Regions from separate parts of the Chromobacterium sp. ATCC 53434 genome, predicted to be linked through region 2. Evidence: riboswitches for the same ligand, from Rfam matches in the RefSeq annotation. Region 2 holds a riboswitch; the other holds the start of a gene.
The links. Region 2 has a riboswitch for glycine ahead of CXB49_RS08600 (trimeric intracellular cation channel family protein). Riboswitches for the same ligand answer to the same signal wherever they lie in the genome.
Positions count from the first base shown of each region.

Region 1: it holds a riboswitch for glycine, as region 2 does, so the genes downstream of both, gcvT (glycine cleavage system aminomethyltransferase GcvT) here and CXB49_RS08600 (trimeric intracellular cation channel family protein) in region 2, are expected to answer to the same signal.

Region 1 is NZ_CP025429.1:939,806-943,208, forward strand. It holds gene CXB49_RS04410 (amino acid permease) at 177-1,460, shown strand; glycine riboswitch at 1,632-1,722, shown strand; glycine riboswitch at 1,737-1,835, shown strand; gene gcvT (glycine cleavage system aminomethyltransferase GcvT) at 1,876-2,964, shown strand; gene gcvH (glycine cleavage system protein GcvH) at 3,023-3,403, shown strand, end outside.
Region 2 is NZ_CP025429.1:1,911,905-1,915,307, forward strand. It holds gene CXB49_RS08595 (TIGR02117 family protein) at 118-792, opposite strand; gene CXB49_RS08600 (trimeric intracellular cation channel family protein) at 836-1,450, opposite strand; glycine riboswitch at 1,605-1,702, opposite strand; glycine riboswitch at 1,707-1,793, opposite strand; gene CXB49_RS08605 (DUF3141 domain-containing protein) at 1,867-3,403, opposite strand, start outside.

The DNA.
Region 1 (3,403 bases), 970 kb from region 2:
GTTCCGGTTTCGTCTATCGTGAAGCCAGCGGCGCGAGCCGGCTGGCGCTGTTTGCCACTTCCCGCATGTTTGACGCCAGGCCCGGCCGCCTGGCGCGCGATGCTTTCGTTCGCGACGGAGAATCAGGTTTGAGCGAAAACCGTTCCACCCACAATAAAGGCTCGCTCGGAGTCTGGATGTGCACCGCCCTGGTAGTGGGCAATATGATAGGTTCCGGCGTGTTTTTGCTGCCGGCTTCGCTGGCGCCGTTCGGCGGCGTATCGATGCTGGGCTGGCTCTTGACCTCCGGCGGCGCCATCTGCCTGGCGCTGGTGTTTGCCCGCCTGTCGGCCATCCTGCCGCGCGAAGGCGGTCCGTACGCCTACATTCACGCCGGCTTCGGCGATTTCGCCGGTTTCTGGATAGCCTGGGGCTACTGGATCGCGCTGTGGGCCGGCAATGCCGCGCTGGCCGTGGCCGCCACCAGTTATATGCAGGTCTTCTTTCCGGCGCTGGGCCATGACGAGCCGCTGGCCGGCGCCGTCGCCATCGGCCTGATCTGGATCGTCACCTGGATCAACAGCCGCGGCGCGCGCAGCTCCGGCATGGTCGCGGTGGTGACCACATTGCTGAAATTGCTGCCGCTGGCGGCGGTCACCTTTATCGGCTTCTTCCATTTCCAGCCGGACAATCTGGCGTTCAATCCGCACCACAAGCCGCTGCTGTCCTCGCTGTCGGCGACGATGGCGCTGACGCTGTGGGCCTTCCTGGGACTGGAGTCGGCCTCGGTGCCGGCCGGCGACGTGGTGGAACCGGAGAAGACCATCCCGCGCGCCACCGTGATCGGCACGCTGCTGGCCACCGTGCTCTACATCCTGTCCACGGTATCGTTGATGGGCTTGATGCCGGCCGACGTGCTGGCGGCCTCCCAGGCACCGTTCGCCGACGCCGCGCGGCTGATGTGGGGCGACTGGGGCTATTGGGCGGTCGGCTTCGGCGCGGTGGTGTCCTGCTTCGGCGCGCTGAACGGCTGGAGCCTGATGCAGGCGCATGTGCCGGCGGCGGCGGCCAAGGACGGCCTGTTCCCCAGCCGTTTCGGCCAGCGCAACGCGGCCGGCGTGCCCATCTTCGGCCTCTTGCTGTCCAGCGGCCTGGTCACCGTGCTGATGGCGATGAAGTACGCCGGCGGCGACAGCGGCGTCAAGATCTTCGAATTCATCATCCTGTTGGCCACCGCCACCACGCTGCTGCCGTACGCCTTCTGCTCGATGGCGCTGATCGCCATCATGCTGATGCGCGGCAAGGAGTTCTCCGCGCGCGATTTCGTGGCGCCCGGTTTCTTCGCCGGCATCGGCTTCGTCTACTCGCTGTGGGCGCTGTACGGCTCCGGCGCCGACATCGTGATGTGGGGCATGCTGCTCTTGCTGCTGGGCCTGCCTATCTATGTCTGGCAGTTGAAGGAGCGGCACGCGGCGGGCTAGCCGTGGTAGCGAGCCAAAAAAAGCACAGCTTTTATGCTGTGCTTTTTTCGTTTTCGAATGATTTCGAATGTAAATTTTGAGCGTATTTTTTCCTTGAAAAACATTTTCTCATATCGTTTTAAGTAGAAATAATAACGGCTTGCCAAGCCTGCGCGACTGCCACCATAATCGCCGAATCATACAGGAGAGAGCGGCTTGCTGGCCGCCGCCGAAGGCGCAAGCGCACCCGCAATCGCTCAGGCAAAAGGACTGTATCATCGGGCCGGCGGCAGCCGGTTCGCGCAATCTGGAGAGCGGCGCCGCCACGGCGCCCACCGAAGGGGCTAACGGCTTATACGGCCGGAAAATCTCAGGTGCCGGGACAGAGGGGTGTGGTTGATGAGGCTATCCACACTTTTCTCGAAGGACGCGCGCCATGACGGCTCCGAAACGTACTCCGCTGTTTGAAGCCCACCTCGCCGCCGGCGCCAAGATGGTTGATTTCGCCGGTTGGGAAATGCCCATCCACTACGGTTCCCAGCTGAAAGAACACGAAATCGTCCGCAGCGACGCCGGCATGTTCGACGTTTCCCATATGACGGTGGTCGACATCACCGGCTCCGACGCCAAATCCTGGCTGCAAAAACTGATCTCCAACGACGTGGCCAAGCTCGGCTTCGAGGGCAAGGCGCTGTATTCCGGCATGCTGACCCCGGAAGGTACCGTCGTCGACGACCTGATCGTTTATCTGACGTCCTATGGCTACCGCATGGTGGTCAACGCCGGCACCACCGACAAGGACCTGGCCTGGATGGAGGGCCAGAAGGCCGGCCTCGACGTGGCGCTGAAAGTGCGCCGCGATCTGGCGATGCTGGCGGTGCAGGGTCCCCGGGCCATTGAAAAAGTCTGTGCCGTCAAACCGGAACTGGCCGACGCCATCGGCGCGCTGAAAGTGTTCCAGGGCCTGCCGCAGGGCGAATGGTTCTATGCCCGCACCGGCTACACCGGCGAGGACGGCCTGGAAATCATGGTGCCGGCCGATCAGGCCATTTCCTTCTTCAATCAATTGCAAGCCGCCGGCGTCGCGCCCATCGGCCTGGGCGCGCGCGACACGCTGCGCCTGGAGGCCGGCATGAATCTGTACGGCCACGACATGGACGAGACCGTGTCGCCGCTGGAAGCCGGCATGGGCTGGACCATCGCCTGGGAGCCGGCCGAGCGCAAGTTCAACGGCCGAGAGGCGCTGGAAGCTCAGAAGGCCGCCGGCGTGAAGATGAAGCAGGTGGGCCTGGTGCTGGAAGGCCGCGGCGTGCTGCGCGAGGGCCTGAAGGTGGTGGTGGATGGCGTGGGCGAAGGCGTGATCACCAGCGGCACCTTCTCGCCGACGCTGAAACACTCGATCGCCATCGCCCGCGTGCCGGCCGCCACCGGCGCCACCGCCCAGGTGGACCTGCGCGGCGCGCTGACCGATGTCCGCGTGGTCAAGATGCCTTTCGTGCGCAACGGCAAGAAAGTATTCGAATAAACCGGCCGGCGCCGAGGCGCCGCCATCCCGATCATAGCTAGGACTGGAGAAAACCGAGATGAGCAATATCCCCGCCGAACTGAAATACGTCGACAGCCACGAATGGCTGCGCCTGGAAGCCGACGGCTCCGTCACCGTCGGCATCACCGAGCACGCGCAGCAGCTGCTGGGCGACATCGTCTTCGTCGAGCTGCCCAAGGTCGGCGCCGTGCTGGCCCGCGATGAGCAGGCCGGCGTGGTGGAGTCGGTGAAGGCCGCTTCCGACGTCTACTGTCCGATCGCAGGCGAAGTGCTGGCCGTCAACGAGGAGCTGGAAGGCGAGCCGGAACTGGCCAACACCGACCCGTACGGCGACGGCTGGTTCTTCAGGATCAAGCCGGCCAAGGCCGCGGATCTCGACGGCCTGATGGACGCCGCCGCCTACGCCAAGGAAATCGGC
Region 2 (3,403 bases):
GCTCCTGTTCTGGGTTGGCCGCCATCGGGCGGATTTTTACTTCACTATTTTATATGATAATAGCATTATTGGTTTATGTGTTGCCCGGCATGCGGGGCAAATCGAGAGCGATGGGGCTCAGTGGCCGATATGCCAGAACAGCGGCTGGCTGAACGGCGCCCACAGCGCCGTGCGCGCGCCGGCCGCGTCCAGCGCGTCGCGGACCCACTGGTTGCAGGTTTGGATAGGCGTGTAGCGGCCCATGGCCTGGTAGAAGGCGTCGTTGTCGTCGTAATGGCGGCCGGGCAGCCAGCGGGGGAGGCCGGCGGCATCGGTCGCCGCGCTGCGGCGGACGAAATCGGCGAGGCGCGCGTATTGGTCCGGCGCCAGCAGCAGCAGGCCGGCGTTTGCCGGTGCTTGCCACAGGTATTCCACGTGCAGCACGGAACGATCATAGGCCAGCGCGGCGAGCGTCTTGCCCGGGGTCAGGTCGGACCAGTTCCGCGTTTCCAGGTAGAAGGCGCGGCTGCCCCAGCCTATGGCGACATAGGGCGCGCCGCCGAAGCGGTCGGACCGCCGGAGCCGCTCGGGCGGGAACTGCGCTTTCCAGTCGGCGGCGGCGGTTTGCGCCGGCAGGACCAGGCTGGTGTGCACGCCGTTGCTGTCCAGATACACCGGCACGCCGGCGGCGGCGGGGCGCGCGTCGCGGTTGGCCGGCAGCAGGCCCAGGATCAGGGCGGCCAGCAGATAGCAGGCGGGCAGGGCGGCGGCGATGGCCGCGCCGCGCCCCAGTGCGCGAAGAAAGGGCGTCATCCGGCCATCATGGCATCGGCGCCGGACCGGCGGCAAGACCGGTTCAGTGGTTGTCGTGGCGGTAGGCGAACACCGGCAGCCGCCATTCGCGCCACAGCGCGGTCATTCGCAGCGCCAGGCCGAAGGCGAAGCTGGCGACGACGTTCCATTCGTGCTGCGCGCCCAGCCAGTTCAGACCGAGATACAGCCCGGCCACCAGCAGCGACACGCTGGCGTACAGTTCGCGCCGGAACACGATGGGGACGCGGTTGCACAGCACGTCGCGCAGAATGCCGCCGGCGATGCCGGTGATCATGCCGGCCATCACCACGATGACCGGGTGGTAATGCATGCCGAGGGCGACGTCGCAGCCTATGATGGTGAACGCCACCAGGCCGAACGCGTCCAGGATCAGGAACAACCGGTTCAGGTGGCGCATATAGCGCGAGATCAGCACGGCGGCGATGCCGCTGGCCACCACCAACAGCACGTATTCCGGGTGCTGGGTCCAGCCTATCGGGTAGCGGCCCAGCACGATGTCGCGCACGGTGCCGCCGCCCAGCGCGGTCAGGAAGGCGATGACGGTGACGCCGAAGATGTCCATGTGGCGGCGGCCGGCCGCCAGCGCGCCGGTCATCGCTTCCGCGGTGATGGCGATCAGGTAGATCAGGGTCAGCATGACGGGGCGTCCTTGCGGATGGCGGTTGCGGGCGCCGCCGGCTTGGCGGGGCGGAAAATCGGCTGCGGGCCGGGCGCGGGCAAAAGCCCGGCGCGCCGCGGGGCGGGTGCGCGGGACAAGGCAGACTCCTGGGTGGATTCCGGGCTACGGAACAGCCTCTCCCCTTGTCCTTTTACCTGAGAGTTGCATGGCCGGCGGCCACTTGCCCCTTCGGTGGGCTGCTCGGGGCAGCCTCTCTCCAATCGGCTTGATTCAATGAAACACTGCGGTACGGCTTGCCTGAGCGATTATGGGAGCTTGCGTCTTCGGCGGGGGCTGCGCCCCTCTCTCCCGCAGTTAGCCGGCCATATTAGCTTTTGCTATTTAAGTCGTCAATGCCGGGCAGGGCTGGGCCGGGTCGCCCCGGCCCAGCGGCTTCAGTGCTTGTCCGGCTCGCCGGCGACGGACTGGGCCGCGCCGTCGGGCGTGCGGCCATTGACCTTGGCCGGCCCCTTGCGGGGCGCCGCCGGCTTGGCCGCCGCCGCTTTGGGCTGGGCGTCGCCGGCGGTCTTGGCGGCGCTCTTGCGCCCGACCGTAGGCTTGACGGCTCCAGTCGCCGGTTTGGCCGCCTTGACCGCGGCGCCGTCGGATGCCGCCGGCGCCTTGCCGGAGACGGCGGGCTTGGCAGCTGTCGTCTTGGCCGAACTCGCCGGTTTGACGGCCTTGGCCGCGCTTCCGCCCGATGTCGCTTGCGCTTTGGCGGGTTTGGCCGCGGCCTTGCGCCGGCTCGCCGGCTTGACGGTCTTGGCCGGCGCCTTGCCCGGGGAGGCCGTCGGAGGTGCCGTCTCCTGGCTTGTCGGCGGCGCGGCTGCCGGCGTCTGCAGCGCCAGCGCCGAGGCGACTTCGTCCAGCCGCGCCTGGTGGATGGGCGCGATGGCGCCGCGCAGCGCCAGCAAGTCGCGGGCCAGCAGCCAGGCCTGATGGCGGCGGCGCGGATCGGGCAGCAGCAGGGCGAGGCCGCGCAGCGCGCGCGGCGCGTCCAGCCGCACCAGCGCCACCTGGCGCCGCACGATGTCCTTCAGCTGCATCAGCGTCAGCGGATACTCGTGTCGCACGTCGCGCATCACGCGGCGGATCGCGTTGAACGGCCGCTCGTCTACGACGCCGCCGCCGTTGCTGACATAGAGCAGCAGCCGCACGAAGCCGTCGGCCAGCGTGCCTTGTTCAAAGCCCGGATCCAGCGCCTCGCGCTTCAGCCGCGCCAGTTCGCGGCTTTCCCAGGCCAGGGCCCGGCTGCGCGGTTCGCTGGCGGGCGTGACGCCGACCAGGGTCGCCAGTTGAGGCGATTCGTAGATGGCGTGGAACAGCTGTTCCTGGGCGGCGTCGCGCAGATCGCGGTAGTGGTCCAGCGATTGAACGACGAAGTCGGACAGCTGCTGCTGCCAGCGCCACAGCGGATTGTCTTCGGTTATCGGCCGGCGTTGCTCGCGCACCTTGGCGGCCAGATCCGGCAGCCACCACAGCCACGGGTTTTTCGGCGAGATCAGCGTCCGCTCCAGCCGGGCCGGATGCCATTCGCGCAGCAGGCGGGCGCTGGTCTCGTTGCTGAGCGCGCGCACCGCCGGAGACAGGTAGCGGTCGTATACGCCCTGGTTGATCTCGGACACCCGCTTGACGACCTCGAAGGCGCGCTCGTCGTCGCGGCCGTCGTCCAGCGCCAGGATATCCGGCACGTCGCGCGCCTCGAAGCGGATGATGTAGCGCCCCTCGATGTATTCCAGGCCCGGCGCGTCCGGGGCGATGTCATCGATGACGGCCTCGTACAGCCCCGGCGCCAGCACGTCTATCAGGTCCAGCGCGCTGGCGAATTCGCTGTGCTCCTTGTTGGCGACGCCGGCGGACACGAAGATGCCGAGGTGGCCGACCTTGTTGTGCAGGCAGTAGACGATGGTCTGTTCGTTGTCGCGGATGTCG